DNA from 3 places in the Cupriavidus sp. C2SS-8b genome. Region 3 is predicted to be linked to each of the others. Evidence: predicted binding sites of a transcription regulator. Region 3 holds the regulator's gene; each other region holds the start of a gene.
The links. The regulator NrdR, encoded in region 3, represses ribonucleotide reductase genes. The targets are predictions, from matches to a motif close to CACNANATNTNGTG.
Positions count from the first base shown of each region.

Region 1 (10,379 bases), on a different replicon from region 3:
AGCCCCATCGTGCCGGCATCGCGCTGCGGCCACCCGAGCGCAGGCGCCATCCGCCTGTCGGTCAACGGGGCCGAGCGCCAGCGTGCCGATCTGTCGGGACTGCTCTGGCGAGTGCCCGAGCTGGTGGCCATGCTTTCCCGCTCCGTCACGCTGATGCCTGGCGACCTGATCTTCACCGGCACGCCGGCAGGCGTCGGGCCGTTGCAGCGCGGTGATGTGATCGATGCTGGCGTCGACGGCATCGGCGATATCAGGCTGACCATCAGCGGATAACCACAACACAAACTCTGCACTGCCTTCCGACATCGCAGTATTCATTGTTCATTGGAGCTCATCTTGACCGCATCCCGAAAGATCGCCCTGGTCACCGGTGCCGGCAGCGGCGTAGGCCGCCGCACCGCGCTCGCGCTGCTGGAAGACGGCTGGACCGTCGTGCTGGCCGGCCGGCGTGCCGAGCCGCTGCAGGCGCTGGCGGCCGAAGCCGCAGCACGCGGCCAGGCCGCGATGGCCGTCCCCGCGGACGTGACCGACCCTGCGAGCGTGCAGGCGCTGTTCGACACGATCGAGCGCGAGTTCGGCCGGCTGGACCTGCTGTTCAACAACGCCGGCGTCAACGCACCCGCTGTGCCGATGGACGAGCTGCCGCTGGAGAAATGGTTCGCCGTGATCAACACCAACGTCACGGGCGTGTTCCTGTGCGCGCGCGCGGCATTCGCGCTGATGCGGCGCCAGTCGCCGCAGGGCGGCCGCATCATCAACAATGGCTCGATTTCCGCGCATACGCCGCGGCCGTTCACCGCGCCCTATACGGCCAGCAAGCACGCTGTCACGGGCCTGACCAAGGCGCTGGCGCTCGATGGCCGCGCCTTCAACATCGCCGCTGGCCAGGTCGATATCGGCAATGCGCTGACCGAGTTGTCCGAGCGCATGACGCGCGGCGTGCTCCAGGCCAATGGCACGGTCGCGCCCGAACCAATGATGGACGCGAGCCACGTGGCCAATGCCGTGTGCCACATGGCATCGCTGCCGCTGGACACCAATGTCCTGAACATGACCGTCATGGCCAGCGCCATGCCGTTCGTCGGCCGCGGCTGACATCCCCGCCCACATTCCCACGGGCCTCGCATCCGTGGGAGCCACCAGAGTTGACTGAAGTTGACCAGCATCCAGACGGAGACACCCCATGCGATTCACCCCAAGCAGATTCAGCACCCTGATCGGCACGATGGCCGGTTGTGCCGCCATCATGATGGCGCCCGGCGTGGCCGGTGCCCAAGGCAACTATCCAACGCGACCCGTCACCATCATCGTCCCCGCGCCGGCCGGCGGCGGCATTGACCTGATCGCCCGCGTCGTCGGCGAGAAGCTGTCGGTAAAGTTCGGCCAACCGTTCATCGTCGAGAACCGCCCCGGCGCCTCCAACAACCTGGGCACCGCGGTCCTGGCCAATGCCAAGCCCGATGGCTACACCATCGGCATCGTCGGCGGCAGCCATAACATCAACAAGTTCCTGTTCAAGAATCTCGGCTGGGACCCTGAGAAGAGCTTCGAGCCGATCGTCTACACGCACGAGATCCCGCTGGTGTTCGCCGCTTACCCCAAACTGCCGGCGAAGACGGTGCCCGAGCTGGTGAGCTGGATGAAGGCCAACCCGGCCGAAGCGAAGGTGGCCACGTCGGGCCGCGGCAGCGCGCAGGAAATGGCCGCCGAGATGTTCCGCATGGTCAGTGGTGCGCCGGTGCTGCTGGTGCCTTACAAGGGCTCGTCCGCGGCGCATCCCGACCTGATCGCTGGCCGCACGGTGCTTTACATCGACACCATCAGCGCAATCCAGGAGCAGGTGAAATCGGGCAATGTGCGCGCGCTTGCCGTGTCAACGCGCAAGCGTTCCAAGGCGTTGCCCAATGTCCCCACCGCCGAGGAACAAGGGCTCAAGGGCTATGACGCCAACACCAACGGCGGCTTCCTCGCGCCGGCGGGCACGCCCAGGGAGATCGTGGCCAGGCTGAACACAGAGATCAACGCGGCACTGAAGCTGCCGGAGGTGCGGGCCAAGCTGGAAACCGCGGGCATCGACGTGCAAGGCGGCACGCCGCAGGAGTATGCGGCGTTGATCAAATCGGACCTCGCGAAGTGGGGCAAGGTGGTCAAGGAAGCGGGAATTCAGCCGGAGTAATGGCGTTTGATTCCAGCGTGGCGACACGCTTGGCCGTTCGGCGCAAGGACGGCCGTCGTGTCGCTCAGGCAGCAGGCAGCCGCATGGAGATATGCGGATACGCGGCTTTCAATCGGTGGGCGATATCGGCCGCGGCCACGCAGGGTCTGCCCGCCGTGCCACGCGGCTGCAAAGCCCAATGACGGACGCCACGCGCCGCCAGCGTACCGACGAGATCGTCCAGTTCGTCTTCGCTGAACAGCGCCGGATCCCACGTGGTGCGGCATTCGTAGTCCACGCCGCTCGCGACGACAAGATCCAGCGACGCCATCACGCGGGAGCCGCCGCCGGGCGTGCCTGTGATCGCGTCGTAGCAATGTGCAGGCCCCTTGATATCGAGGCCAATCCAGTCCATCAGCGGCAGCACTGACGCGAGCCGCTCCGGGTACATGCCTGCGGTGTGCAGAGCCGCCTGGAAACCCATGGCGCGGACTTCGCGCACGGCATCGGTCAGCGATGCCTGCAGCGTGGGCTCGCCGCCGGAGAACACGACGCCGTCCAGCAGGCCACGCCGGTTCGCCAGGAAATCCATCACCTGATTCCATGGCAGCAGGTCGGTCCCGCGCGCAGGAATCAGGTGGGCGTTATGACAGTAGCCGCAGCGCCACGGGCAACCCTGACAGAACACCACCGCGGCAAGCCGGCCGGGAAAGTCGATGCTGGTCAGTGGCGTCAGGCCGCCGATGCGCAGGCTACCCATGGCATCAGGCCGCGCAGCGCTGCTCGGCAAAGAAGCGGCGCTCGGCGTGCTCTCCCTTCTTGCCGGTGTTGAAGCTGGCGACGGGACGGTGATAACCCATCACGCGCGTCCAGACTTCGCAGCGCTGGCGTTCATGGTCCTCGAGTTCTACGGTGGCTTCCAGGCGTTGCGGTTGGCTGATCATGGTGGTTCTCCTTGCTGGGGTTGGGAAATTCATGCGGCTTGCTGCAGGCGTTTGCGGGCGAGAACATCCTCGTCGCACTTCGGGCAATAGACGTGCTCGCCGGCCAGGTAGCCATGCGTCGGGCAGATTGAAAACGTGGGCGTGACCGTGATGTACGGCAGGCGGAAATTTTCAAGCGCCCGGCGTACCAGGCGCTTGCAAGCCTCGCCGCTGGACAGGCGCTCGCCCATGTAGAGATGCAGCACGGTACCGCCGGTGTATTTGGCTTGCAGCGCTTCCTGCTGCGCCAGGGCTTCGAAGGGATCATCGGTGAAGCCGGCCGGCAGCTGCGAGGAATTGGTGTAGTAAGGCTGCTCCGCCGTACCGGCCTGCAGAATGCCGGGCCAGCGTTTACGGTCCTCCCGCGCGAAGCGATAGGTAGTGCCCTCGGCCGGCGTGGCCTCCAGGTTATACATATGGCCGGTCGCTTCCTGGTATTCGACAATGCGCGCGCGCACATGGTCGAGCACGCGCAGCGCGAAGCCGCGACCCCAGTCCGTGGTGATGTCGTGGATATCGTCGGTGAAGTTGCGGATCATCTCGTTGAGGCCATTCACCCCGAGCGTCGAGAAGTGATTGCGCAGCGTGCCGAGGTAACGCCGGGTGTACGGGAACAGGCCCTGGTCCATCAGCTTCTGGATCAGCTCGCGCTTGGCTTCGAGCGAATCGCGGCCGATATCGAGCAGGTTATCGAGCCGCTGCAACAGGCCGGCTTCGTCGCCTGCATTCAGATAGCCCAGCCGCGCGCAGTTGATGGTGACCACGCCCAGCGAGCCAGTCTGCTCCGCGCTGCCGAACAGGCCGTTGCCGCGTTTGAGCAGTTCGCGCAGATCGAGCTGGAGCCGGCAGCACATGGACCGAACCATGTTCGGCTTGAGCTCGGAGTTCACGAAGTTCTGGAAATACGGCAATCCGTACTTGGCCGTCATGTCGAACAGCTGCGCGGCATTCTGGCTTTCCCAGGGGAAGTCCGGCGTGATGTTGTAGGTGGGAATCGGGAAGGTGAAGACGCGGCCAAGGGCATCGCCTTCGGTCATGACTTCGATATAGGCGCGATTGATCACGTCCATCTCGGCCTGCAGGTCGCCATAGCGGAACGGCATTTCCTCGCCGCCGATCACCGGCACCTGTTCACGCAGGTCTTCTGGGCAGGTCCAGTCGAACGTGAGGTTGGTGAACGGAGTCTGCGTGCCCCAGCGCGACGGCACGTTGAGGTTGTAGATCAGTTCCTGCATGTGTTGCCGGACCTCGGCGTAGGACATGCTGTCCTTGCGCACGAAGGGGGCCATGTAGGTATCGAACGACGAGAACGCCTGCGCCCCCGCCCACTCGTTCTGCATGGTGCCAAGGAAGTTCACGATCTGGCCGACCGCGCTCGACATGTGCCGCGGCGGTGCGGCCTCTACCTTGCCGGGCACGCCATTCAGTCCCTCATGCAACAGCGTGCGCAGGGACCAGCCGGCACAGTAGCCGGACAGCATGTCGAGATCGTGGATGTGAAGGTCGCCCTCGCGATGGGCCGTTCCGGCTGCGGGAGCGTAGACATGTGACAGCCAGTAATTGGCGGTAACTTTGCCCGCAACGTTGAGGATCAGCCCTCCCAGCGAGTAGCCCTGGTTGGCATTGGCGTTGACGCGCCAGTCCTCTCGGTTCAGGTACTCGTTGACGGACGATTCCACGTCAACCAGGGTCCTGTGTGAATTCGATCCCATTGCGCCCCTCAAGCACTAAATGTAGGGGCGTATTATTCACCGGACACTATATCTAGGCTTGCTCAGGATCAAACGGATCGACTTCTTCAGTCGGACGGCGGCCAATCATCCTTGCCGTCAGCGGCCGGCAACCGGTTATCTAGACGTGCAAAGCAAAAACCCCTCGCAGCACATGCTGTCGAGGGGTTTTGCATTGTAAGAGCCTGGCGATGACCTACTTTCACACGGGTAATCCGCACTATCATCGGCGCGGAGTCGTTTCACGGACCTGTTCGGGATGGGAAGGGGTGGTTCCAACTCGCTATGGTCACCAGGCATAAGGGGTTGTGGCGCTGGGCAGTTCGTCCAACGCCACCAATTCGGGATGTAGTCTTTGTAGTCTTGGGTTGTGCTGTATCAGCCGGCACAAGGCGATCGACCCACCAGGCTAAAACACACTGGTTATAGGATCAAGCCTTACGGGCAATTAGTACTGGTTAGCTTAACGCATTACTGCGCTTCCACACCCAGCCTATCAACGTCCTGGTCTCGAACGACCCTTCAAGGCGGTCAAGCCGCCAGGGAATCCTCATCTTCAGGCGAGTTTCCCGCTTAGATGCTTTCAGCGGTTATCTCTTCCGTACATAGCTACCCTGCGATGCCTCTGGCGAGACAACAGGTACACCAGCGGTACGTCCACTCCGGTCCTCTCGTACTAGGAGCAGCCCCCGTCAAGATTCCAACGCCCACGGCAGATAGGGACCAAACTGTCTCACGACGTTTTAAACCCAGCTCACGTACCTCTTTAAATGGCGAACAGCCATACCCTTGGGACCGGCTACAGCCCCAGGATGAGATGAGCCGACATCGAGGTGCCAAACACCGCCGTCGATATGAACTCTTGGGCGGTATCAGCCTGTTATCCCCAGAGTACCTTTTATCCGTTGAGCGATGGCCCTTCCATTCAGAACCACCGGATCACTATGTCCTGCTTTCGCACCTGCTCGACTTGTCGGTCTCGCAGTTAAGCACGCTTTTGCCATTGCACTTTAGGTACGATGTCCGACCGTACCAAGCGTACCTTCGAACTCCTCCGTTACACTTTGGGAGGAGACCGCCCCAGTCAAACTGCCTACCATGCACTGTCCCCGACCCGGATTCACGGGCCAAGGTTAGAACCTCAAACAAACCAGGGTGGTATTTCAAGGACGGCTCCACGTAGACTAGCGTCCACGCTTCAAAGCCTCCCACCTATCCTACACAGATCGGTTCAAAGTCCAATGCAAAGCTACAGTAAAGGTTCATGGGGTCTTTCCGTCTAGCCGCGGGGAGATTGCATCATCACAAACACTTCAACTTCGCTGAGTCTCGGGAGGAGACAGTGTGGCCATCGTTACGCCATTCGTGCAGGTCGGAACTTACCCGACAAGGAATTTCGCTACCTTAGGACCGTTATAGTTACGGCCGCCGTTTACCGGGACTTCAATCAAGAGCTTGCACCCCATCATTTAATCTTCCGGCACCGGGCAGGCGTCACACCCTATACGTCCACTTTCGTGTTTGCAGAGTGCTGTGTTTTTATTAAACAGTCGCAGCCACCATTTTATTGCAACCCCTTCACCCTTCTGGCGCAGGCCAGTCAAGCTACCAGGGCGTACCTTATCCCGAAGTTACGGTACCAATTTGCCGAGTTCCTTCTCCCGAGTTCTCTCAAGCGCCTTAGAATACTCATCTCGCCCACCTGTGTCGGTTTGCGGTACGGTCTCGTATGACTGAAGCTTAGAGGCTTTTCTTGGAACCACTTCCAATTGCTTCGCAGCACTAGGCCGCTCGCCCCACATCCTTGAATCCCGCGCCCGGATTTGCCTAAGCGCCTTCTCCAATGCAGGGACCGGGACTTCCAACACCCGGACAACCTTCCGCGATCCGTCCCCCCATCGCATCATACGACGGTGCAGGAATATTAACCTGCTTCCCATCAGCTACGCATCTCTGCCTCGCCTTAGGGGCCGACTCACCCTACGCCGATGAACGTTGCGTAGGAAACCTTGGGCTTACGGCGAGGGGGCCTTTCACCCCCTTTATCGCTACTCATGTCAGCATTCGCACTTCCGATACCTCCAGCATCCTTTACAAGACACCTTCACAGGCTTACGGAACGCTCTCCTACCACGCACATTGCTGTGCGTCCGCAGCTTCGGTATATAGCTTAGCCCCGTTACATCTTCCGCGCAGGACGACTCGATCAGTGAGCTATTACGCTTTCTTTAAAGGGTGGCTGCTTCTAAGCCAACCTCCTGACTGTTTTAGCCTTCCCACTTCGTTTCCCACTTAGCTATATTTGGGGACCTTAGCTGGCGGTCTGGGTTGTTTCCCTCTTGACACCGGACGTTAGCACCCGATGTCTGTCTCCCGTGATTGCACTCTTCGGTATTCGGAGTTTGCTATGGCGGGGTAATCAGCAATAGACCCCCCAACCATGACAGTGCTCTACCCCCGAAGGTGAGACACGAGGCACTACCTAAATAGTTTTCGGAGAGAACCAGCTATTTCCAGATTTGTTTAGCCTTTCACCCCTATCCACAGCTCATCCCCTAACTTTTCAACGTTAGTGGGTTCGGTCCTCCAGTACGTGTTACCGCACCTTCAACCTGGCCATGGATAGATCATCTGGTTTCGGGTCTACACCCAGCGACTGAACGCCCTGTTCGGACTCGCTTTCGCTACGCCTGCCCTAATCGGTTAAGCTTGCCACTGAATGTAAGTCGCTGACCCATTATACAAAAGGTACGCCGTCACCCGTTTCCAGGCTCCGACTGTTTGTATGCATGCGGTTTCAGGATCTATTTCACTCCCCTCCCGGGGTTCTTTTCGCCTTTCCCTCACGGTACTGGTTCACTATCGGTCGATCACGAGTATTTAGCCTTGGAGGATGGTCCCCCCATCTTCAGACAGGATTTCACGTGTCCCGCCCTACTTCTCGTACACCTAGTTCCACAACGCTGTTTTCGCATACAGGGCTATCACCTGCTATGGCCGGGCTTTCCATCCCGTTCTGCTAACAACACTGCTAAAGAGTACAAGGCTCTTCCCATTTCGTTCGCCACTACTCTGGGAATCTCGGTTGATTTCTGTTCCTGCAGCTACTTAGATGTTTCAGTTCGCCGCGTTCGCTTCCCTTGCCTATGTATTCAGCAAGGGATGACCCATGCGGGCCGGGTTTCCCCATTCGGACATCTCCGGATCAAAGCTTGTTTGCCAGCTCCCCGAAGCTTTTCGCAGGCTACCGCGTCCTTCATCGCCTGTGATCGCCAAGGCATCCACCACATGCACTTGTTCGCTTGACCCTATAACGAGTGTGTCTCAGTGAGACCATTCGCTACAGGTGAGTTCTCGCATTTGTGCCGTATTCCAAGTCATCTTTCGATCACTTAAATACATTTTGGTTGATACAATCACAACCCGGTATCGCGTTTTGTACTACAGCGTCTCATCAACGCTCGCGCGACACCTTTACTACATCCCATATTGTTAAAGAACAGCCGATGCGCAGGATAGACCCGCGCTCGCTTGGCAAATGCCAAATGCAAGCGCTTGGATTTAAGCGCTTGCATTTGGCTTCAGCCCAGGCTGAAACAACAAACAAACCGATAAGTGTGAACGCTCGACGTTAGATGCACGCTCTGGAAAGGAGGTGATCCAGCCGCACCTTCCGATACGGCTACCTTGTTACGACTTCACCCCAGTCATGAACCCTGCCGTGGTAATCGCCCTCCTTGCGGTTAGGCTAACTACTTCTGGCAAAACCCACTCCCATGGTGTGACGGGCGGTGTGTACAAGACCCGGGAACGTATTCACCGCGGCATGCTGATCCGCGATTACTAGCGATTCCAGCTTCACGTAGTCGAGTTGCAGACTACGATCCGGACTACGATGCGTTTTCTGGGATTAGCTCCCCCTCGCGGGTTGGCAACCCTCTGTACGCACCATTGTATGACGTGTGAAGCCCTACCCATAAGGGCCATGAGGACTTGACGTCATCCCCACCTTCCTCCGGTTTGTCACCGGCAGTCTCTCTAGAGTGCCCTTTCGTAGCAACTAGAGACAAGGGTTGCGCTCGTTGCGGGACTTAACCCAACATCTCACGACACGAGCTGACGACAGCCATGCAGCACCTGTGTCCACTTTCCCTTTCGGGCACCTGATGCATCTCTGCTTCGTTAGTGGCATGTCAAGGGTAGGTAAGGTTTTTCGCGTTGCATCGAATTAATCCACATCATCCACCGCTTGTGCGGGTCCCCGTCAATTCCTTTGAGTTTTAATCTTGCGACCGTACTCCCCAGGCGGTCAACTTCACGCGTTAGCTACGTTACTGAAGAAATGAATCCCCAACAACTAGTTGACATCGTTTAGGGCGTGGACTACCAGGGTATCTAATCCTGTTTGCTCCCCACGCTTTCGTGCATGAGCGTCAGTGACGTCCCAGGGGGCTGCCTTCGCCATCGGTATTCCTCCACATCTCTACGCATTTCACTGCTACACGTGGAATTCTACCCCCCTCTGACATACTCTAGCCTGACAGTCACAAGCGCCATTCCCAAGTTAAGCTCGGGGATTTCACGCCTGTCTTATCAAACCGCCTGCGCACGCTTTACGCCCAGTAATTCCGATTAACGCTCGCACCCTACGTATTACCGCGGCTGCTGGCACGTAGTTAGCCGGTGCTTATTCTTCCGGTACCGTCATCCGCCCCAGGTATTAACCAGGACGTTTTCTTTCCGGACAAAAGTGCTTTACAACCCGAAGGCCTTCTTCACACACGCGGCATTGCTGGATCAGGGTTGCCCCCATTGTCCAAAATTCCCCACTGCTGCCTCCCGTAGGAGTCTGGGCCGTGTCTCAGTCCCAGTGTGGCTGATCGTCCTCTCAGACCAGCTACTGATCGTCGCCTTGGTAGGCCTTTACCCCACCAACTAGCTAATCAGACATCGGCCGCTCCTGTCGCGCGAGGCCGTTACCGGTCCCCCGCTTTCACCCTCAGGTCGTATGCGGTATTAGCTAATCTTTCGACTAGTTATCCCCCACGACAGGGCACGTTCCGATGTATTACTCACCCGTTCGCCACTCGCCGCCAGGCCGAAGCCCGCGCTGCCGTTCGACTTGCATGTGTAAGGCATGCCGCCAGCGTTCAATCTGAGCCAGGATCAAACTCTTCAGTTCAATCTCTGTGTGGGTCCGAAGACCCTCGCTCTTTCGAGCGGTCGCTCACTCTCAGAAAACTGACTGACCAGATCCGAAGACCCAGTCACGTTTTGCTGTGCGAGCACTGTATAACTTTTGAGCTAAAAGACCGAAGTCTTTCGCATCCGCTATCAAGCGCCCACACTTATCGGTTGTTTGGTTGTTAAAGAACTGCGCAAACGGCTTTGCCGTTTTGCGTCGCTGCGTTTGCGTCAGCAGCGAAGAAGCGAGACTATAAAGAACATTCAGCGATTATGCAACTACTTCTGAAAAATTCTTTATTCCGGACGGCGTACTCATTTGAGTTT
Region 1 covers NZ_CP172717.1:2,355,471-2,365,849, forward strand. Annotated here, with positions in the region: gene ACIGJB_RS27600 (fumarylacetoacetate hydrolase family protein) at 1-273, shown strand, start outside; gene ACIGJB_RS27605 (SDR family oxidoreductase) at 337-1,095, shown strand; gene ACIGJB_RS27610 (Bug family tripartite tricarboxylate transporter substrate binding protein) at 1,226-2,176, shown strand; gene ACIGJB_RS27615 (anaerobic ribonucleoside-triphosphate reductase activating protein) at 2,241-2,915, opposite strand; gene nrdD (anaerobic ribonucleoside-triphosphate reductase) at 2,920-3,099, opposite strand; gene ACIGJB_RS27625 (ribonucleoside triphosphate reductase) at 3,129-4,850, opposite strand; rRNA gene rrf (5S ribosomal RNA) at 5,052-5,165, opposite strand; rRNA gene ACIGJB_RS27635 (23S ribosomal RNA) at 5,296-8,176, opposite strand; rRNA gene ACIGJB_RS27640 (16S ribosomal RNA) at 8,517-10,050, opposite strand.
Region 1: the regulator NrdR is predicted to act here: its motif matches at 4,895-4,908, upstream of ACIGJB_RS27625 (ribonucleoside triphosphate reductase).

Region 2 (10,379 bases), 1.4 Mb from region 3:
GGCGCGATCGCGATGCAGTTCGAGTTGCGCATGCCGTGCTGCTTGATGCGGGCACGCAGGCCGCTCCAGTCCATGCTGCTGGACATGTCCACGTCCAGGTAGCCGCCGCGCTCTTCGGCCAGCAGCTTGAGCGAGTCCTGCGGCAGGATGCCGCGGTCCCACAGCGAGCCGGTGTAAGTCTCGTAGCGGCCACGCTCTTCGGCCAGCTCGGTCGAGGCCTGGTAGGCGTAGTAGCACACGGCTTCCATCGAGGTGTCGGCGAACTTCACCGCCGCGTCACTGGCGTACGGCGTGCGCAGCACGTGCAGGCAGTCCTGGAAGCCCATGATGCCCATGCCGACCGGACGGTGGCGCAGGTTGGAGTTGCGGGCCTTCTCGACAGCGTAGTAGTTGATGTCGATGACGTTGTCCAGCATCCGCATGGCGGTGCGGATGGTCTTCTGCAGCTTGGCGTGGTCGAGCACGTAGGAGCCGTCAGCCTGCTTGGCCAGGTGGGCCACCAGGTTCACCGAACCCAGGTTGCACACGGCGATTTCGCTGTCGTTGGTGTTCAGCGTGATTTCCGTGCACAGGTTGGAGCTGTGGACGACGCCGACGTGCTGCTGCGGGCTGCGGATGTTGCAAGGATCCTTGAAGGTGATCCACGGGTGGCCGGTTTCGAACAGCATGCCCAGCATCTTGCGCCAGAGCTGCATGGCCGGCACCTTCTTGAACAGCTTCAGTTCGCCGGCGGCTGCCTTGGCTTCGTAGCCCAGGTAGGCCTGCTCGAACGCCTTGCCGACCTTGTCGTGCAGGTCCGGGCAGGTCGACGGCGAGAACAGCGTCCAGTCGGCGTTTTCCATCACGCGCTTCATGAACAGGTCCGGAATCCAGTTGGCCGTGTTCATGTCGTGCGTGCGGCGGCGGTCGTCGCCGGTGTTCTTGCGCAGCTCCAGGAATTCTTCGATGTCCAGGTGCCACGTTTCCAGGTAGGCGCAGACCGCGCCCTTGCGCTTGCCGCCCTGGTTCACGGCCACGGCGGTGTCGTTCACCACCTTCAGGAACGGGACCACGCCCTGGCTCTTGCCGTTGGTGCCCTTGATGTGCGAGCCCAGTGCGCGCACGTTGGTCCAGTCATTGCCCAGGCCGCCGGCAAACTTGGACAGCAGCGCGTTTTCCTTCAGGGCTTCGTAGATGCCTTCCAGGTCGTCCGAGACCGTGGTCAGATAGCACGACGACAGCTGCGAGCGCTGGGTGCCCGAGTTGAACAGGGTCGGCGTGGACGACATGAAGTCGAACGACGACAGCAGCTGGTAGAACTCGATGGCGCGCGCTTCGCGGTCGGTTTCGTTGAGGGCCAGGCCCATGGCGACGCGCATGAAGAATGCCTGCGGCATCTCGATGCGAGTCTCGTCGATGTGCAGGAAGTAGCGGTCATACAGGGTCTGCAGGCCCAGGTAGTTGAACTGGAAATCGCGGCCTGCGTCCAGCGCGGCGCCCAGGCGGGCCAGGTCGAAGGTGGCCAGCTTCTCGTCCAGCAGCTCGGCGGCGATACCGCGGGCGATGAACTTCGGGAAGTACTCGGCGTAACGCGTGGTCATTTCGGCCTGCGTCACTTCGGCACCCAGGATTTCCTTGCGGATGGTGTGCAGCAGGATACGGGCGGTGACCTGGCTGTAGTCCGGGTCCTTTTCGATCAGGGTACGCGCGGCCAGGATGGCGGAGTCGTACACCTGCGTCATCGGCACGCCTTCGTACAGGTTCTTCAGCGTTTCCTTCAGGATCGGCTCGGCGCTCACGGCCTTGCCCAGGCCGGCGCAGGCGTTGTCGAGCAGGGCGTGCAGCGCGACGATGTCCAGCGGCTTGGTTACGCCGCCGTCAGTCACGTTGAACTGGATGCCGGCTTCCTGCACGCGGGCCACGGCCTGCGCGCTGGCGCTGGCGCGCTCCTGGGCGCGCTTTTCGCGGTACAGCACGTAGGAACGGGCCACTTCATGCTCGCCCGAGCGCATCAGGGCCAGCTCAACGTGGTCCTGCACGTCTTCGATATGGATGGCGCCACCGCTCGGGCGGCTGCGCACCAGTGCGCGCACCACGTTCTGCGTCAGTTGCTCGACGATCTCGCGCACGCGGGCGGAGGCCGCCCCCTGCCCTCCGTTCACGGCGAGGAAGGCCTTGGTCATGGCGACGTTGATCTTGGACGGCTCGAACGCCACCACGGCGCCGTTGCGGCGGATGATCTTGTAATCCTGGTAGTTCGTCGTGCCGGCTTGGGCGGCGGGGGCCTGCTGCGCGGTACCTGCAATACCGGCGGCGCCCGCTGCGCCCGTGGTGATTTCGTTCTGGGCCGTTTGCATATAGGAACTCCTGTTTTTAGCCTGTTTTAAGAGACAAAAGAGTCCCTGGCGAAATGGGCTGCGAAAGTGTCCTGCCGCTCATGGAAGGTGACGGGACTGACTGCCGTTTGCTAAACATTTCGCCAGGGACTCTTATGATGCGCCGACCCCACATCAGGGTTTCAACCACTATCGCCACGTCTGCGACAGCAACCCTTCACTGCTAGGCCAGCTCCCCGGATCAACTACTAGATATAGTGGTCACTGCGGAAAACTGGGCTAAGTATAGTGAAAGAAATCCGGATGACCAGTCTTGACAAGCGTGCTTGCGACACCCGGATGACAAGTGCGGCAGCGCCACATTCCCGGGAACCGCGCTACGACAAGGGCTCGCGCCAAGTCGTGCGCAGACGCACATTTTTTGGAAATTTTTTTTATCCGGGCGGCGCGTCCGATAGCCCCACACCGACGTGGGGATTTGGCATGTGACATCGCGCCGACATGGTGCTGTGACAGCCCCTCGGCGGCCCCGCAAGCACCTTAACTGTGCGAGGGGCGGAAGGGTAACAGGTTTTCCGGAACGTCGGCGAGACGCGCGAAACGGTCCCAGTCGAAGTGCGGTCCGGGGTCGGTCTTGCGGCCCGGGGCGATGTCGCTGTGGCCGGCAATCGCCTGCACCGGCAAAGTGGCGCGCAGGGCCTTTACCAGGGTGGCGGTGGTGGCGTACTGGGCGGCGGTGAATGGCTGGTCGTCGGCGCCTTCGATCTCGATGCCGACCGAGAAGTCGTTGCAGCGGCCGCGGCCGAAGAAGTCGGACAGCCCCGCGTGCCACGCGCGCTTGCCACACGGCACGAATTGCACGAGTTCGCCATCACGCCGAACCAGAAAGTGGGCGGACACCTGGACCTCGTGGATCGTGGCGAAGAACGGGTGGCGGTCCGGGTCGAGCCGGTTCTGGAAAAAGGCCTCGATATCGCCGCTGCCGAACTGGCCTGGCGGCAGGCTGATGTTGTGCAGCACCACCAGGTCGACGGGCATGCCCGCGGGCCGCTCGTCGTAATTGGGCGATGGCACGCGGCGCGCGGCCGGCACCCAGCCTTCGGCGTCCGGCAGGAAGCTGGCTGGGACGGGGCCGCACGCCGGAGACGTCATGCCGTGCCCTCCCCTTCGTCGCGTTCGTCCCGCCCGTCGCGGATACCAAGCTGCTGGATCCGATAGCGAAGCTGGCGCAGGTTCAGGCCCAGCAGCGGCGCTGCGGCCGTGCGGTTAAAGCTGGTCTGCGCCAGCGCCTGCAGGATGATCTCGCGCTCGACCTTCTCGAGCCGGGCTTGCAGGTCGATCGGAAACGCCACGCCGCGGCAGGCACGCTCGGCGGCATCGGGCACGTCTTCAGCCACGGCCACGGCTTCCGCCTCCGGCGTTGCTGCAGTCTGCTGCGGCACGATCGGCATGGGGACCGGGGCGGGCTCGGCCGGCACGATGCCCGCCGGCATCCCGCCGCCGGCCCACGGTGTGTACGGGGTCAGTGGCGACGGCGCCGCACGCAGCGCCGCGCGTTCCATATTGGCGTCGAGCGGGCCCAGGTCGGCCACCTGGATATCTTCGGACTCGGCAAACGCGTAGGCGCGTTCGAGCAGGTTTTCCAGCTCGCGCACATTGCCCGGGAACGGATAGGCCACCAGCCTTTCCAGCGCGGCCTGCGACAGGCGGCGCGGACGGGGGTCGCCATAGCGCACAGCCAGGTGTTCGAGGATGGCGCGCGCAAGCACGGGGATATCCTCGGCACGCTCGCGCAGCGTCGGCATGCGGAGTTCGAGCACATTGAGCCGGTAGTACAAGTCCTGCCGGAACTGGCCAGCCGCGACCATGGCGGCGAGATCCTTGTGGCTCGCGCACATCACGCGCACATCGACAGCATCTTCGCGCGTGGCGCCGATCTTGCGCACGCGGCGCTCCTGCAGCGCGCGCAGCAGCTTGACCTGCATGGCCAGCGGCAGGTCGGCCACCTCGTCGAGCAGCAGCGTGCCGCCGTTGGCCGACTGGAAGAAGCCGCCGCGCTCGCCGTCGGCGCCGGTGAACGCGCCTTTGACGTGGCCGAAGAACTCGGACTCCATCAGGTTTTCGGGGATGGCGCCGCAGTTCACCGCCACGAACGGATGCGCGGCGCGCGCGCTGGTGGCGTGGATGGCGTGCGCGGCGCGCTCCTTGCCGCTGCCCGACTCGCCGCTGATCACCACCGGCGCCATGCTGCGCGCCAGCCGCGAGAGCGAGCGACGCACCTCCTGCATGGCCGGCGAGTGGCCGGGCAGCAGCGCGGCGGCGCGGTCGGCGCCCAGGCTGGCATCGGCACTGGCGGCGGCGTCCTGGTCTTCGCGCGCCTGCTGGCGGCCCAGCGCGTTCATCACCAGGCTGCGCAACTGGTCCAGCGACACCGGCTTGGCGATGTAGTCGAACGCGCCGGCCTTGAGCGCTTCGACGGCGTTGTCGGCGCTGCCGTAGGCCGTGATGACGGCCACGGGCACGCGTTCCGGGGAAGCCGACAGCTGCCGCACGATCTCGATGCCCAGCCCATCGCCCAGGCGCATGTCGGTCAGCACCAGGCTGTAGCGACGCTGCGCGAGCTTTTCGCGCGCTTCGGCCAGCGAGCCGGCCAGCACCACGTCATGCCCCATGCGGCGGATGGAAATATCCAGCAGCTCGCGCAGGTCTGCCTCGTCATCGATGACGAGGATCGGGTCAGGGCCGGGCGTTCTGGGTGGCATGGAGTGGCGTGTCAGGTGCGGAAATTCAATGGATCTGCGTGTCTGCCTGCATCGCATCGCCAGTGTCGATGCGCAGCGTCAGCACGAAGGCCTTGGCGGGCAGTGTATCGCGCGGTGCAGCCAGCAGGCCGGTGCGCGCGAGCAGGTCATCCAGCGCGATGGTGCCGTAGCGGACCTGTGCGTCGTTGGCGCCGCACAGCTCGCGCGCCATGAACAGGCCCAGCCCGGTGCCTTGCGCGTTGCTGGTGAAGAACGGCTCGAACAGGCTGCGCTGGTGTTCGCGCGGAATCTCGGTGCCGTCGTTCCAGACGATCAGCTCGGCATGGTGCTGGTCCAGCGCGTGCGCGAGCAGGCGGATGGCGCCCGGCAGGCGGCTGCAGTAGCGCCATGCGTTGTCGAGCAGGTTGCCGAGCACCTGCTGGAGCTGCGAGGTGTCGAAGACCACCGGCTGCGCCACGTCGACCGTGAGGCGGACCGCATTCGGGTTGATCTCGCCACGGCCCGGCTGGCGCGTGTCGCCGGCGCGCGGCCGGCGAGAGCGCATCTCCAGGCGCCAGCGCTCGACGATCTCGGGCAGCGCCTGCGCCAGCTGCGCGGTGCTGCGGCCCGTGCGCGGACGGCGCGACAGCTGCAGCACGTCGGACACGACCTGGTCCAGCCGCCGCACGTTGTCATGGATGATGCGCAGCAGGCGTGCATCGACATCCGATTCCACGCCGCCATCGCCGCCCATGCCCGCGCCGTCGCCCAGCAGCTCGCTGGCCTGGCTGATGGCCGCCAGCGGATTGCGGATCTGGTGCGCGACGCTGGCCACGAGCCGCCCCATGGCGGCGAGCTTTTCCTGCTGGACCTGCTCGGCGATGCGCTCCCAGCTTTCGATATGGACCAGCACGGTGTCGCGCATCTCGCTGCGCAGCAGGGCCTCGTCGTCGGGGGACCAGGCCATGGCTTCCTGCTGGGCGATGGCCAGGCGCAGGCGCGCCGCGACCTCGGGCGTCAGCTCGTTCCACGCGGCGGTGTCAAGGCTGGATGGCAGGGTCGAGGTGCTGGAGATGGTATTGCGCAGCCCTGCCAGGCCCGGCAATACAAAGCGCAGGCGCAGCCGCGTGTGCAGGTTGCCGCCGCCCGGGGGAGCGGAGCGCGAGACGATGGGCAGCAGTTGCAGGATGCGCGGCACGTCGTCCTTGCTGCGCACCCAGTCGCGCAGCATTTCCATGAGCGGCTGCAGGCGCGGGATGCGGCGCAGGTCGAACAGCACAGCCTGGCCGCCCTCCACGCCCACATTGTCGCGGCTGGTGCGCGAATACACGCGTTCATGCGGCTGCACGCCCAGCAGCACCACGGCGGCGGGGTTGGCCGCTACCACCATGCCGTTGGCGCGCACCAGCATCACGCCGTCCTGCATGTCGTTGACCATGAGCCGATTGACCAGCTGCTGCAGCCGCAACTCCTGCTCGCGCGCCAGCGCCAGCTTTTCCTGCGCCACCTGGCGGTACGCCAGCATGTACATCAGCAGCGCCGCGATCATGAACACCAGCCCGTACAGGCCGGAGCCGAGCAGACCACCATCCGCCTGGCGTTGCAGGATGGTCAGCGCGAACGGGTGCGCCATGACCACCAGGGCCGAGACCGAGGCGGCAAACAGCGCGAAAAGCAAGCTGGTGAGCGCGCCGGCCTCGAGCGCCGGCAGCAGGAAGATCATCGCCAGCCCGTCGGCATGGCCGTTGCGGCCAACAGCCTCGTAGATCAGGCCGAGCATGGCCAGGTCGGCCAACACTTGCAGCCGCACGCGCAGGTGGAAGCGCCGCCGCCACAGCGTGCCGGCCAGCATGGCCAGCGCGATGCCGAGGTAGGGCAAGGCCAGCTGCATGGCCGCCGTCTTGTAGGCGGGCAAGGCGAGCTGGAACGGCAGCACGAGCGACACGCCGTGCGACTCCGCGCCGCGCTGCATGATGGTGAAGGCCAGCAGCAGCAGGCCGACGGCGATGCGGGTCCAGCAGAAATAGCGCAGCAGGCGCCAGTGGAAATCAGGCGGCTCGGGCGCGCGCCACAGTTGCGCGAAGCCGGGCCATGCGGCGAGCCGGGCGGTATGCGTCGGCCGCGCCGTGATCATGCGCGGTCGCCGCTGTCGTCCGGCAGGTGGCTGCGCCGGCAATAGTGCAGGCCGCGCCAGGCAATGGCTTCGCTGCCCGGCAGGTGAACGCCGCAGTGGGCGCACTGGACCATGGCCTCGGGGTTGCCCTTGCCGTTGTCCGGGGCGTCGGCCGGGCGGGATGCGCGGGCGGCTTCGTTATGTCGGGCCTCGGCGCGCGACCGCAGCCACCAGAAGACCCCCAGCACCACGGCCAGCAGTATGAAGATTCTTGCCATGGCGGTCTCAGAGCCGGTGCAGGATCACTTCGATCACGAAGCGGCTGCCAACGTAAGCGAGCAGCAGGATGCCGAACGACGCGATGACCCAGCGCAGCGCCACTCGGCCGCGCCAGCCGCGGAAATGCCGCCCGGCCAGGATGCCGCCAAACATCGCCCATGAAATAAAGGCGAACACGGTCTTGTGGTCGAGCCGGAAGGCACGGCCGAACAGTTCCTCGGAGAACAGCAGGCCGGAGGCAATGGTCAGCGTCAGCAGCACGAACCCCGCCCCGATCAGGCGGAACAGCAGCTTTTCCAGCGTCAGCAGCGGCGGCAGCAGGTCCAGCCAGCGGCCCAGCCACTGTTCGGCCGGGCCCTTGGGCTTGACGTTGCCGGGACGCGACGGCGCATGCTTGAAGCCGTGCAGGCGGCGCTCGGCCAGCAGCATCAGGAAGGCGTGGAAGGCGGCCAGCGTGAACAGGCCATAGGCCACGTTGGCGATGATGAAGTGCAGCTTGAACAGCGGCCGAGCGGCGTAGCCCAGGATCTGCGAGCCCGGGAACGCCAGCGGCATCAGGCTGGCGACCAGCGCCACCGGGATCACGATCAGTCCCAGCCCGGCCAGCGAGAAGAAGAAGCTCTCTATCCAGTAGATGCCCACGCCCAGCCACAGCATGGCCGACAGCGCGAAAGCGAAGCCGAACATCATATGGTCGGCCGGGAAAATGGTTTCGTGCAGCAGCAGGCCGTGGCTGGCTAGCACGGCCGCCATCAGCAGGTGCCACCAGCCCGGCTGGGCGTCGCTGCCGGCCGCTGGCCCGCCGTTGGCGGTCATCACGGCCGAGGCCGCGCCACCGGCCGGGCTACCGGCCGCGGCCAGCCGCGGATTGCGCGTGGCCCAGCCGTGGAAAGCCAGCCCGCAATAGAGAAGTGCCGTCAGGGCATACAGTACAATGACCATTTGCGCAGTTTACCTTAGTGCCCCCTGCCGGTGGCGGGCGGCTGATCCGGTAACAGAGGCCGCAACACAGCCCTTTCTTCCCCCATTCCTGCCATGCTGGACAATCTCACTCAACGCCTGGCGCGGGTCGTCAAGACCATGCGCGGCGAGGCCCGCCTGACCGAGGCCAATACCGCCGAAATGCTGCGCGAAGTGCGCCTGGCCATGCTCGAGGCCGACGTGGCCCTGCCGGTCGTGCGCGAGTTCATCGCCCGCGTCAAGGAAAAGGCATTGGGCGAGGATGTCGTCGCCAGCCTGACTCCGGGGCAGGCGCTGGTCGGCGTGGTCCAGCGCGAGCTGACCTCGGTGATCGGCGGCGAGGAAGCCGTAACCGGCGCCGCCAAGAGCGCCGAGCTGAACCTGGCCGTGCAGCCGCCCGCGATCATCCTGATGGCCGGTCTGCAGGGCGCCGGCAAGACGACCACCGTCGGCAAACTGGCCAAGTGGCTCAAAGAGAACAAAAAGAAGAAAGTGCTGACGGTCTCGTGCGACGTGTATCGCCCGGCCGCTATCGCACAGTTGAAGACGGTGTCCGAACAGGTGGGCGCCGAGTTCTTCCCCTCCCAGCCCGACCAGAAGCCGGTCGATATCGCCCGTGCGGCGGTGGACTGGGCGCGCAAGCATTACCACGACGTGCTGATCGTCGATACCGCGGGTCGCCTGGGTATCGACGAGGCGATGATGCAGGAAATCGCCGCGCTGCACGCCGAGCTGAAGCCGGCGGAAACGCTGTTCGTGGTCGACGCCATGCTCGGCCAGGACGCGGTCAACACCGCCAAGGCCTTCAATGACACGCTGCCGCTGACCGGCGTGGTGCTGACCAAGCTCGACGGCGATGCCCGTGGCGGCGCCGCGCTGTCGGTCCGCCACGTGACGGGCCGGCCGATCAAGTTCGTCGGCGTCGGCGAAAAGCTCGACGGCCTGGAGCCGTTCTACCCCGACCGCATGGCCCAGCGTATCCTGGGCATGGGCGACATCCTCGCGCTGGTCGAGGAAGCCCAGCGCGGCGTGGACATGGACGCCGCCGAGAAGCTGGCCAAGAAGATCAAGAAGACCGGCGGCTTCGACCTGGAAGACTTCAAGGCCCAGATCGGCCAGATGAAGAAGATGGGCGGCCTGGGCAGCCTGGTGGACAAGCTGCCCGCGCAGTTCGCGCAGCAGGCGCAAGGCGCCAATATGGATCAGGCGGAAAAGCAGGTGGCCCGCATGGAAGGCATCATCAACAGCATGACCGCCGCCGAGCGAGCCAAGCCCGAGCTGATCAAGGCCAGCCGCAAGCGCCGCATCGCCGCGGGCGCGGGCGTGCCGGTGCAGGAAGTGAACCGCCTGCTGAACCAGTTCGACCAGATGCAAGGCATGATGAAGAAGCTCAAGGGCGGCGGCATGATGAAGATGATGCGCCAGATGGGCGCGATGAAGGGCGGCATGAAGGGCCTCTTCAACCGCTGATCCGCGCCAGGCGCCCTACCCCGCAAGAGACAAGAACAGGAAAGACATCATGATGACCGCTGAACAGGCCCGCGAACTGTGGTCCCAATCCGAGGAAATCGTCAGTGCCGAAGAAGTCCAGCTGTCGCTGGACCGCATGGCGAAGGACATCACCGAGAAGATGGGCGATGCGTTCCCGCTGGTGCTGTCCGTGATGGGCGGCGCGGTGGTGTTCACCGGCATGCTGCTGCCCAAGCTGCAGTTCCCGCTGGAATTCGACTACATCCACCTGTCCCGCTACAACAACAAAACCGTGGGCGGCGAGATGCAATGGCGCGTGGCGCCGCGTGAATCGGTCAAGGATCGCGTGGTGCTGGTGCTGGACGACATCCTGGATGAAGGCGAGACCATGGCCGCCATCCGCGAGCGCATCATGGACATGGGCGCGAAGGAATTCCACGCCGCCGTGCTGTGCGAGAAGACGCTGACCAAGCTCAAGCCGATGCACCCGGACTTCTGCGG
Region 2 covers NZ_CP172716.1:3,077,804-3,088,182, forward strand. Annotated here, with positions in the region: gene ACIGJB_RS14270 (ribonucleoside-diphosphate reductase subunit alpha) at 1-2,336, opposite strand, end outside; gene ampD (1,6-anhydro-N-acetylmuramyl-L-alanine amidase AmpD) at 2,856-3,467, opposite strand; gene ACIGJB_RS14280 (sigma-54-dependent transcriptional regulator) at 3,464-5,077, opposite strand; gene ACIGJB_RS14285 (histidine kinase dimerization/phospho-acceptor domain-containing protein) at 5,103-7,190, opposite strand; gene ACIGJB_RS14290 (PP0621 family protein) at 7,187-7,447, opposite strand; gene ACIGJB_RS14295 (cytochrome C assembly family protein) at 7,455-8,390, opposite strand; gene ffh (signal recognition particle protein) at 8,484-9,878, shown strand; gene ACIGJB_RS14305 (hypoxanthine-guanine phosphoribosyltransferase) at 9,928-10,379, shown strand, end outside.
Region 2: the regulator NrdR is predicted to act here: its motif matches at 2,562-2,575, upstream of ACIGJB_RS14270 (ribonucleoside-diphosphate reductase subunit alpha).

Region 3 (10,379 bases):
GGTAACGTCGCCGTTGGTCAGGTCCTGCAGTTGCAGCTTGAAGCCGCCCGACCGCGTGATGTACGCCAGGTACTTGCCGTCCGGCGAAATCCGCGGACTGACGTTGTAGCTGCCCTTGAAGGTCACGCGTTGCGCGCCGCCCGCCTCTTCGCCACCTGTCGGCATGCGATAGATCTGCGGCGCACCGCCGCGGTCGCTGGTGAAATAGATGCTCTTGCCGTCCGGCGCGAACTGCGGCTCGGTATCGATCGCGCTGCTGCGGGTCAGGCGGCGCAAGCCGGAGCCATCGGCATTGATCATGTAGACCTGGGTGTTGCCGTCCTTCGACAAGGCCACGGCCAGGCGCTGACCGTCCGGCGACCACGACGGCGCGCTGTTGTTGCCCTTCTGGTCGGACACCATGGTGCGCTTGCCGGTGGACAGATCGTGCACGTACACCACCGGCTTCTTCCTCTCGAACGAGACGTAAGCCACGCGACGGCCATCCGGCGACCACGACGGCGAGATGATCGGCTCGTTGCTGGTCAGCGCGACCTGCGAATTCTGGCCGTCCGAGTCCGAGATCAGCAGCTGGTAGCGGCCGCCGACGCGCGACACGTACGACAAGCGCGTGGCAAACACGCCGCGCTCGCCCAGCAGCTTCTCGTAGATGTAGTCGGCGATCTTGTGGGCCGTCACGCGCAGCTGGCTCTGGTTGACGTTGTAAGCCAGGCCGCCCAGGCTCTGGCCCTTGACGGTGTCATACAGGCGGAAGCGCACTTCGTACTGGCCATTGCCGGACGGGGTCACGCTGCCGGCGACGAAGGCATCGGCACCGCGGCTCTTCCAGCTGCCGAGATCGACATTGGCCGACTCGGCCACGGTAGCGCCGCCCGGGTCGACGTTGCGGAAACGGCCGCTGCGCGAGAGGTCGCCGCGGATAATCGCGGTCAGGTTCTGCGGAGCCTGCGCCTCGCCCTGGAAATTAGCCGTGGCGACCGGGAACTGGCTCGAGCCGACCCCGGAGATCTCTACGTTCAGTTGTGCTTGTGCGGCGCCGGCGGACATGGCCAGCGCGGCGGCCAGCCAGACCATCAGCGCGTGGCGGCCGATGAGCCGGTTCGCCGCTAGGTTTGCGGCCTGGTTTGCTTGGTGCCGCTTCGCGGACAGCCAGTTGGGGGCCCAAAGCTTTCGCATGCTGCTCCTCAGTCGATTTCAGGTTTCGTCAGGCACGGCAGGCAGACAGCAGAACAGGCGTCGATGCGCATGGCGCATATCCGTTCCGCGCGCGCATCGCGCGCTGCCGGCCGCCTCAGGCAACCTGTCATGGTAGCGGTGGGACTGGCACCGGTTAATGAAGGTTGCATTATGTTGCAAGTCATGGTGCCTGGGTCACTTAATCCTTGGGACGGAAAGTGATAGTGAAGCTCGCCGGCGCCTTGCCGTTTTCGTCGCGCGGCAGCGGGTCCGAGCGCTCGACGGCGCGCAGCACGGCGTTGTCCCAGGCCGAATTGCCGCTGGACTTGCTCAGCCGCGCCGACATCAGCGATCCGTCCGGCGCCAGTTGCACGGATACCACGGCGGTCGGGTTGCCCGGCACGTCTTCGGTGAACACGATGTTGGGCTTGACCTTGCGGCGCACACGATCGGCATAGCCCGGCGAGGCTTTGCCACCGCCGCCGGCGCCCGCACCCGCAGAACTGCCCACGCCGCCACCGCCCTGGCCACCGGCGCCGCCGCCGGCCATGGCCTGCAGACGCGCCAGTTCGCCCTTGCGCTGCGCGTTGGCCGCAGCTTCGCGCCTGGCCTTGGCATCGGCGTCCGCCTTGGCCTTGGCTTGCGATTCCGCCTTGGCCTTTGCATCGGCTTCCGCTTTTGCCTTGGCTTCGGCCTTTGCCTCGGCTTTGGCCCTGGCATCCGCCTCAGCCCTGGCTTTCGCTTGCGCGTCGGCCTTGGCCTTGGCCTTTGCCTCGGCCTCGGCATCGGCTTTGGCCCGGGCCTTGGCATCGGCCTCCTTGCGCTCGCGTTCGCGTTCGCGTTCGCGTTCGCGCTCACGCTCGGCTTGCTCGCGGTGCTGCTGCTCCTGCTGGGCGGCCTTTTTCCTGGCGTCGTCCTTGCGTTGCGCCTCCTGGCGCTCGGCTTCCTTGCGCTCCGCCTCTTTGCGTTCGGCTTCCTTGCGGGCGGCGTCCTTGCGCGCGGCCTCTTCGCGCGCGGCCTGCTCGGCGGCGCGGCGCTTCTGGCGTTCGAGCGCGATATCGGCGTCTTCCTCGACCTTGCTCTTCACCTCGGGCGCCGGCGGCACCGGGCGCGGCTGGACCACCGGCTCGGGTGGTGCCGGTGGCGCGGGTGGCGGTGCTGTGGTAGCGGGAATCTCGTCCCAGAGTTCCGCTTCGGAGCCGACCGGGGTGCTGCTCTGCCAATGCACGCCGTAGTACAGCACGATGCCGAGCAGCAGGTGCATGAAGAGCGCGAGCAGGAAGGAACGCAGGGTTCCCCGCTCCTTCACCGGCTGGTAAGGAAAGGCGGCAGCGGTCGTCATGGGGCGCGGCATTCGGACAGGCATCTCACGCAGCGGGCGCGTTCTACTTGGATTTCACCATCAGGCCGACACGCTTGATGCCGTCGGCCTTGAGCACGGACATGACATCGAGCACGGACTCGTATTTGACCGAGCGGTCCGCGGCGATCACGACCGGCTGGTCCGGGTTCTCGTTCTGGCGCTGGTGCACGAAATCGAGCAAGCCGTTCTTGTCGAGCTTGCGCTCGAACGAATTGCCGGCGTTGTCCTTTCCGCTCGCAGTCAGCGCACCGTCTTCGTGCACGGTCACGACAATCGGAGGCGCCTTCTGTTGCGGCGTGGCGTTGGCCACGGTGGGCAGGTCGACGACGGCGGGGCTGACGATAGGTGCCGCCACCATGAAGATGACCAGCAGCACGAGCATCACGTCGATATACGGTACGACGTTGATCTCGGCACTGGCCCGGCGGCGGGATCCGCCGCGGCGCTGAATGGCTGCCATTGCTGGGCTCCTGGTCGTTCAGTCGTTCAGCGGGTCTGCCGCTGCAGGATGTTCAGGAATTCTTCCATGAAGCTTTCGAACCGGATCGCCAGCCGATCGATCTCGGTGGCGTAGCGGTTATAGGCAATCACGGCCGGAATCGCGGCGAACAGGCCGATTGCGGTAGCCACCAATGCTTCGGCGATGCCGGGCGCCACCGATGCCAGCGTCGCCTGCTGCACATTGGACAGGCCACGGAACGCGTTCATGATCCCCCACACGGTACCGAACAGGCCGATATAGGGACTGACCGAGCCGACCGAGGCCAGGAACGGCAGGTGCGATTCCAGCACGTCCATCTCGCGCTGGTAGGCTGCGCGCATGGCGCGGCGGGCGGCGTCGAGCAGCGCGCTCGCTTCATTGCCGCGCTCGCGCGCCTTGAGGAACTCGCCCATGCCCGATTCGAAAATCCGCTCGAGCGCGCCGGTGTTGTGCCGGTTGTTCGCCGCACTGTTATAGAGCGCCTGCAGGTCGCCGCCGGCCCAGAAGTCGCGCTCGAACCCTTCCGTCTGCGTGCGCGCCGAGCGCAGCGCCAGGTGCTTGCGGAAGATATATGTCCAGGAGAACAGCGACATGACGAGCAGCAGCGCCATGACGGCCTGGGCGAGCAGGCTGGCGTGCAGCACCAGCGTAATGATCGACAGGTCTTGCGTGACGGTCACGGGATTCATCGGGCGGCCTTGATGGTTGCCAGGACAGGGGCGGGAATGGGAGACGGACGAAAAGTGCTTCGATCGACACAGCCAACGCGAATCTGGCCGCTGGCGAGCAACGTCTCGGCGCGCCAGGCCTCTTGCGCGAACTGCACCGAGGCCGGCCCTACACGTTCGATGCGCGTGCGGATCTCAAGCTGGTCGTCGAGCCGGGCGGGCGCATTGTAGTCCACTGCCGTGCTGCGGACGATAAAGACCACGCCGGCCTCATCTGCCAGCGCCTGCTGTTCGACACCCAGCGAGCGCAGCCACTCGGTCCGGGCGCGCTCGAAGAACTTGAGATAGTTGGCGTAAAACACTACGCCGCCGGCGTCGGTGTCTTCCCAGTACACCCGCAGGGTCCAGGCAAAGTTTGTCATGGCCGGGATTGTAACGGACAGCGAGACAGCTTCGGTGTTAACCCGCAGGACGAGTTTGCAACAGCAAGTTGCGGGCCGCACCGGGCCTGGCGTTGCGGGCCATGGGGCGCGGCTTGCGGCAAATCCCCGCCTCACGCTACACTGCGCCCAACCATTCCATCTTGCGCGACTGGCGATGTCAGTGGGTACTACCACGAGGAAGCGCAAGTTCTCTGGCGTGAAGTTTCAAGCGCCTGCCGCTCGCCTGGGCAGCGAATGGGAAGCAGGGTGCGCCCTGCGCCGACGGTTCGTATGGTTCCGCCGGTGCCGGCCGCCAATCGCTTTCCCCGCGCGCCCTACCCCGATGCAGTAATCGGATTCCCTTTTTTCAGACGAGTTTCGCCATGTTCGAACGCAGCCGCTATACGATCGACCAGATCGACCCCGAGGTCTTTGCCGCTATCCAGAAGGAAAACCAGCGCCAGGAAGACCACATCGAACTGATCGCCTCCGAAAACTACACCTCGCCGGCCGTGATGGCCGCGCAAGGCTCGCAACTGACCAACAAGTACGCCGAAGGCTATCCCGGCAAGCGCTACTACGGTGGCTGCGAGTACGTCGACATCGTCGAGCAGCTCGCCATCGACCGCGTCAAGCAACTGTTCGGCGCCGAAGCCGCCAACGTGCAGCCGAACTCGGGTTCGCAGGCCAACCAGGGCGTGTTCTTCGCCGTGCTGAAGCCGGGGGACACCATCATGGGCATGAGCCTGGCCGAAGGCGGCCACCTGACCCACGGCATGGCCCTGAACATGAGCGGCAAGTGGTTCAACGTAGTCAGCTACGGCCTGAACGCGCAGGAAGACATCGACTACGACGCGCTGGAAAAACTGGCGCAAGAGAAGAAGCCGAAGCTGATCATCGCCGGCGCCTCGGCCTTCGCGCTGCGCATCGACTTCGAGCGCATCAGCAAGGTTGCCAAGTCGATCGGTGCCTACTTCATGGTCGACATGGCCCACTACGCCGGCCTGATCGCCGCGGGCGTCTACCCGAACCCGGTGCCGCACGCCGACTTCGTCACCACCACGACGCACAAGAGCCTGCGCGGCCCGCGCGGCGGCGTGATCCTGATGAAGGCCGAGCATGAGAAGGCCATCAACTCGTCGATCTTCCCGGGCATCCAGGGTGGTCCGCTGATGCACGTGATCGCCGGCAAGGCCGTGGCGTTCAAGGAAGCGCTGACGCCGGAGTTCAAGGCCTACCAGGAACAAGTGGTCAAGAACGCCGCCGTGCTGGCCGAAACGCTGATCGCACGCGGTCTGCGCATTGTCTCGGGCCGCACCGAAAGCCACGTGATGCTGGTCGACCTGCGCGCCAAGAACATCACCGGCAAGGAAGCCGAGCGCATCCTGGGTGAAGCGCACCTGACCGTGAACAAGAACGCCATCCCGAACGATCCGGAAAAGCCGTTCGTGACCTCGGGTATCCGCGTTGGCTCGCCGGCCATGACCACGCGCGGCTTCAAGGAAGAAGAAGCGCGCATCGTCGGCAACCTGATCGCCGACGTGCTGGACAACCCGCACGACGCCGGCAACATCGCCAGCGTGCGCGAGCAGGTGTCGGCACTGACCAAGCGTTTCCCGGTCTACGGCTGATGCCGCGCAAGGCCGCCCGCAAGGGCGGCCGGCAGCCCCGCAGGCGCGCCCTCGTGCCGCTTGCGGGCCTCGCCAACCCGCCCGGTTGCCGCAGAAGGACAAGATACCAAGGCGACGGGGCTTTACTCTGAAGGTGGTCAGGCATGAAATGCCCCTTTTGCGGACATTCCAATACCCAGGTGCTCGACACGCGCATGTCGGAAGACGGCGACGCCGTGCGCCGGCGCCGACGCTGCGAAGCCTGCGACCGCCGCTTCACCACCTACGAACGGATCGAACTGTTCTTCCCGGCCATCGTCAAGAAGAACGGCTCGCGCGTGGACTACAGCCGCGCCAAGCTGAAGGATTCGATGCGCCTGGCGCTGCGCAAGCGCCCGGTCTCCGCCGAAGCCATCGACGAAGCCATCACCCGCATTGAAGAAAAGCTGCTGGCGCTTGGCGAGAAAGAAATTCCGAGCAGCCAGGTCGGTGAACTCGTCATGCGCGAACTGCGCAAGCTCGACAAGATCGCCTATATCCGCTTTGCTTCCGTGTACCGCAGCTTCGAGGACGTCGCCGAGTTTTCCGATGTGCTGGCCGAGGTCACGGCAGGAAACAGCAAGCGCTAGCCAGCGTTCAGCGTTCTCAGCAATTCTGCAGATACGCCGCCGGATTCGCGCCGCCTGGCGCCCCGGAACGCATGTTCAGGCGCATGCTGCCGTCCTCTGGTCGATACGGCCTCATTTCCTGAATATCGAGGGCACGTAAGGGCCGCGTCTCGCAACCAAATTTGCCAGTTTCACTACGTTTGTCCACGGATTGGCGCTGTGCAGCGCGGTACCTTGATGGCCTCACCGCCATCCTCACCGCGCCATGCAGCCTCGCCTTCGCCCGCTCCATTCCTGTTGCCGTTACGGCCGCGGCTATGTCCTGGCCGAGTCGCTCTGCGCCCTGCTGATCGTCAGCGCCGGCCTGATCCCGCTGGCCAGTGTGGGGACCACGGCACTGGCACGGCTGCGCGGCCATGAGCAACTCGCCCACGCCATGCGAACCACCGGAGAAATCGCGGAAATCGCGGCGCTGGGCATGGCTCCGATGAACCGGCCCGATCCGGCGTCCGCCGAAGGCTGTGGGCAAACCCCATGCGCGCTGACCCGCAAGCTGGCGATTGCCAGGCTGGCAGTTGGCGCCGCGGACTCCCCGGCGACGTTGCGCGGCATCGCACTGTGGATACAGCCATGAGATCACGTCTTGCACAGGGCCATTTACGCCTTCTGCCGGCGCAGGGCTTCACGCTGACAGAAATGATGGTCGGCCTGGCACTGGGGCTGGTGGTCACCGCAGTCGCCGGCACCGCATTCCTGCTATGCCGCGCGGCCTATCTCGCCACCGCGGAGCGCGCCTTGCTGGAAGAACGTGGGCAGCGCGCGCTGAGTATTCTTTCCCTCCTGATCCGGCAAGGCGGCTGGCGGCCGGATCCGGCCGCCAGGGCGCCGGCCACGCCCGCGATCAGCGGTGCGGACGATTGCGGCCAGCCGTCCATGGCTTCCATCCCGGCCTGCGGTAAATCGGGTATCGGCGGCAGCGACGTTTTGCTGGTCCGCTTCAGCGGCAGCAGCCATGCGCGCGAACGCACCATGCCCGACCAGACGATGATCGACTGCAGCGGGTGGACCTCCGGCGCGATGGTGCGTGGCGTGGAATCGATGCAGATTCGTTACGCCATGGAGTCCCGCAGCAGTGGGCCATCCGACACCTTCCTGCGCGCGGACCAGGTCAGCGCCATGGGCGACGACGCATGGCACCGTGTGGTGGCGGTGCAGGTGGCACTGGCCTTCCGCCTGGAGCGTCGCGGGGCTGCCACGGCGGGCATGCCGGCAACGACCGCCTATGCGTACGTCGACAACGCGATGGCTGACGTTTTCGACAGGCTCCCCGGACATGACCGGAACGCGTGGCGGATCTTCGCCACGACCATCCGCCTGCGCAATGCTCCGCGCTGCCAGGAGACATTGTGCTAGCCAGGATCATGTTCCGCATCCACAGAATCCATGGCGGCGCGACGCTGCTGTTCGCTGCAACGCTCCTGCTGCTCGCGGTGTTCAGCGCAGCGGCCGCACTGCAGTTCCTGCTCTCCACGCGCCAGCTCGCCACCTTGCAGCTCGATCGCGAAATCGCCTTCCGCGCGGCGGAAGTGGCGCTGCTCGATGGCGAAGCGGACGTGTTGACAGCCGCCGCAGGCAGCGGCCCGCGCGGCCGTCTCGAGCCGCTGCCGGCAAGCGGGACTTGCGGCTCGGGCATGCAGGCCGGGGTCTGCGTCCCGGCCCCCGATAGCATGCCCGTATGGCAAGCCTGGCTGTCGGGCACAGGATCCCCCGATGATGTCGGCGTGCCGTTCGGCACGTTCACAGGCAAGGCGATGCCTGGGTTGCCGGAAGGCATCGCCGGAACGGCCATCGCGCCGCGCTATGTCGCCGAGCTGATCGGCGACATAGCGGCCTTCGACGGTTACGGTCAGGAACGGCCCGCAACGCGCTTCCGTGTCACGGCAATCGGCTTCGGCCGCAGCCGGGATACGACCGCCGTAGTCCAGAGCGTGATTCAGCCATGAGCCCGCACCGCATGATTGTCCTTGTCCTGGCCTGGCTCTTGCCGCTTTCTGGGACAGCCTGGGCCGGCACGGTTCCGGACCTTCCCGCCGGCAATCTTCCCCTGGCCTATCAGCTTCGAAACGGCGCTTACCCCTGGACCGGCCGCCTTGATGCACTTGGATGGAGTCCGCAGCAGCAGCCCACGGGACCGGTATCCCACGCACGACTCTGGGAGGCCGGCGCATCGCTCGATGCGAACCCGGTGGCATCCCGGCGTCTTTACACGTCGATCGCCCCGACCGGCCCGGAGCCGGAACGCCTGGTACCGCTGCAGGAGTCCGCACGCGATGCGGCAAGCCCGCCCGCAATGGCACCGGAAGCGGGAAACGGCGTATCCGGGCAGGACAAGCTGGCATGGCTGCGCGGCGAACGCACCAACGCCGCCTTGCGTCCGCGCGAAACGCGCATGGCCAATGCCCGCGGCGCACGCTTGCTCGTCGTTCGTCCACCGGCCTGGCAACCGGGCAAATCCGGCCATGCCGCGTTCCGGGAGCGATATGGCAAGCGGCCACATATGGTCTGGCTCGGCACCACGGACGCCTCGCTGCATGGGTTCGATGCGATCGATGGCAAGGAGCTTGCCGCCTACCTGCCGCGGACTTTGCTGGCGCAGGCGCTCGACATGGCCGACCCGAAGAGTTCGCTCGCACCCGTACCCTGCCCCCGTCCGGAGGCCGCCGACGTCGTGATCCATCGGGAATGGCGCACCGTGCTGCTATGTGCTATCCCGGCCAAGGCTGAAGGGGATAGCGCGCCCGGCATCTTTGCGCTCGATATCACCGCCCCGACAGATCTGGCGCCGATCGCGCTTCAATGGGAAATCACCGCAACGCCTGCCCTGCCGCTTTCCGCCCGCGGCCCGGTACGCGCCGCCGCCTTTGCCGGGGACGAAGGGCTGCGGTGGTTCGCCGTCACGACCGTCGAAGCACGCGCCGACAGCCCGGCATCCCGACCGGGCCTGGCCCTGATACCACTGGAAGGCGCCGCGGCGGATGCCGCGCTGACCTGGCCGCTGCCAGAACGCGATTGCACCGGCGCCCCGGTGACATCGGCACTAACGGGCGTGAGCGTCCTGAGCGGCATGACAGGCGGGGCGCTCGCCATTTATGCCACCGACGACAGTGGCCAGTTGTGGCACTTCCCGTTAGCCGATGCCACCGGACGTCTCAAGCCGGGAACCCCAACGTGCCGGCACAAGCTGCCCGTGACCGCCCGGACAGACAACGCGGAGCCGCCGTTGCAATTGGGAGGGTCAAGCGCCGCCCTCATCGTCTATGGCCAGGGCAGCGAAATCGCGGCTATCCCGGCCCGGACGGGCGGGACCCCGACCCGCATCGTGGCCGAGCCCGCGGACGGAGGATTCCTGCTGCGCGCCTTGCCAGGCCAGGGCGGCACAAGCGACCAGGCCGGCTGGCAGCTGACACTGCCGCATCCGGGCGAACAACTTGAGATGCTGAGCGACGTGTTTCCCGGCTATCTCCACTTCACGACCCGCGCCGCAGACGGCCTTCAGCGGGCCTATCTTGTGCTCGCATCGACCGGTGAATCCGCGGGCCGCAACCGGGAAGATGCGCCGATGCAGGCGTTCGTGACTGGACAGGCAGCCGTCCCCGAAGGCGACTTCGTCCTGACGAGCACACCCAGACCCGGCCCGCCTCAGGCCGCCGGCACAAGCAGCGCGCAAGCGCACACGGTCACGCTGTGGTCCGTAGACCGGAACACCGCCCAGCCGCTGACAACCACCGTCGCGACCCGCCGCACCGGCCGAATCAGCTGGCGTGAAATCATGGCACCCATTCAGCGAGACGCCCCATGAAGAGCAAGATCTGGCCGCAGCACGAGACCGCCGCGCAACGGGCGTTCAGCCTGATCGAGCTGTTGGTCACGCTCGCAATCGTGGCGATCCTCGCCGCCATCGCCGTGCCGACATGGGACCATTACCTGGCACGCGGCTGGCGCGAGCAGGCGCGCGCGGAACTGGTCTCGGCGATGCTGGAGCTCGAGCAGC
Region 3 covers NZ_CP172716.1:804,849-815,227, reverse strand. Annotated here, with positions in the region: gene tolB (Tol-Pal system beta propeller repeat protein TolB) at 1-1,176, opposite strand, end outside; gene tolA (cell envelope integrity protein TolA) at 1,376-2,542, opposite strand; gene tolR (protein TolR) at 2,562-2,999, opposite strand; gene tolQ (protein TolQ) at 3,026-3,709, opposite strand; gene ybgC (tol-pal system-associated acyl-CoA thioesterase) at 3,706-4,110, opposite strand; ZMP/ZTP riboswitch at 4,266-4,367, shown strand; gene glyA (serine hydroxymethyltransferase) at 4,494-5,741, shown strand; gene nrdR (transcriptional regulator NrdR) at 5,885-6,349, shown strand; gene ACIGJB_RS03670 (hypothetical protein) at 6,594-6,962, shown strand; gene ACIGJB_RS03665 (PilW family protein) at 6,959-7,741, shown strand; gene ACIGJB_RS03660 (pilus assembly PilX family protein) at 7,735-8,331, shown strand; gene ACIGJB_RS03655 (pilus assembly protein) at 8,328-10,187, shown strand; gene ACIGJB_RS03650 (prepilin-type N-terminal cleavage/methylation domain-containing protein) at 10,184-10,379, shown strand, end outside.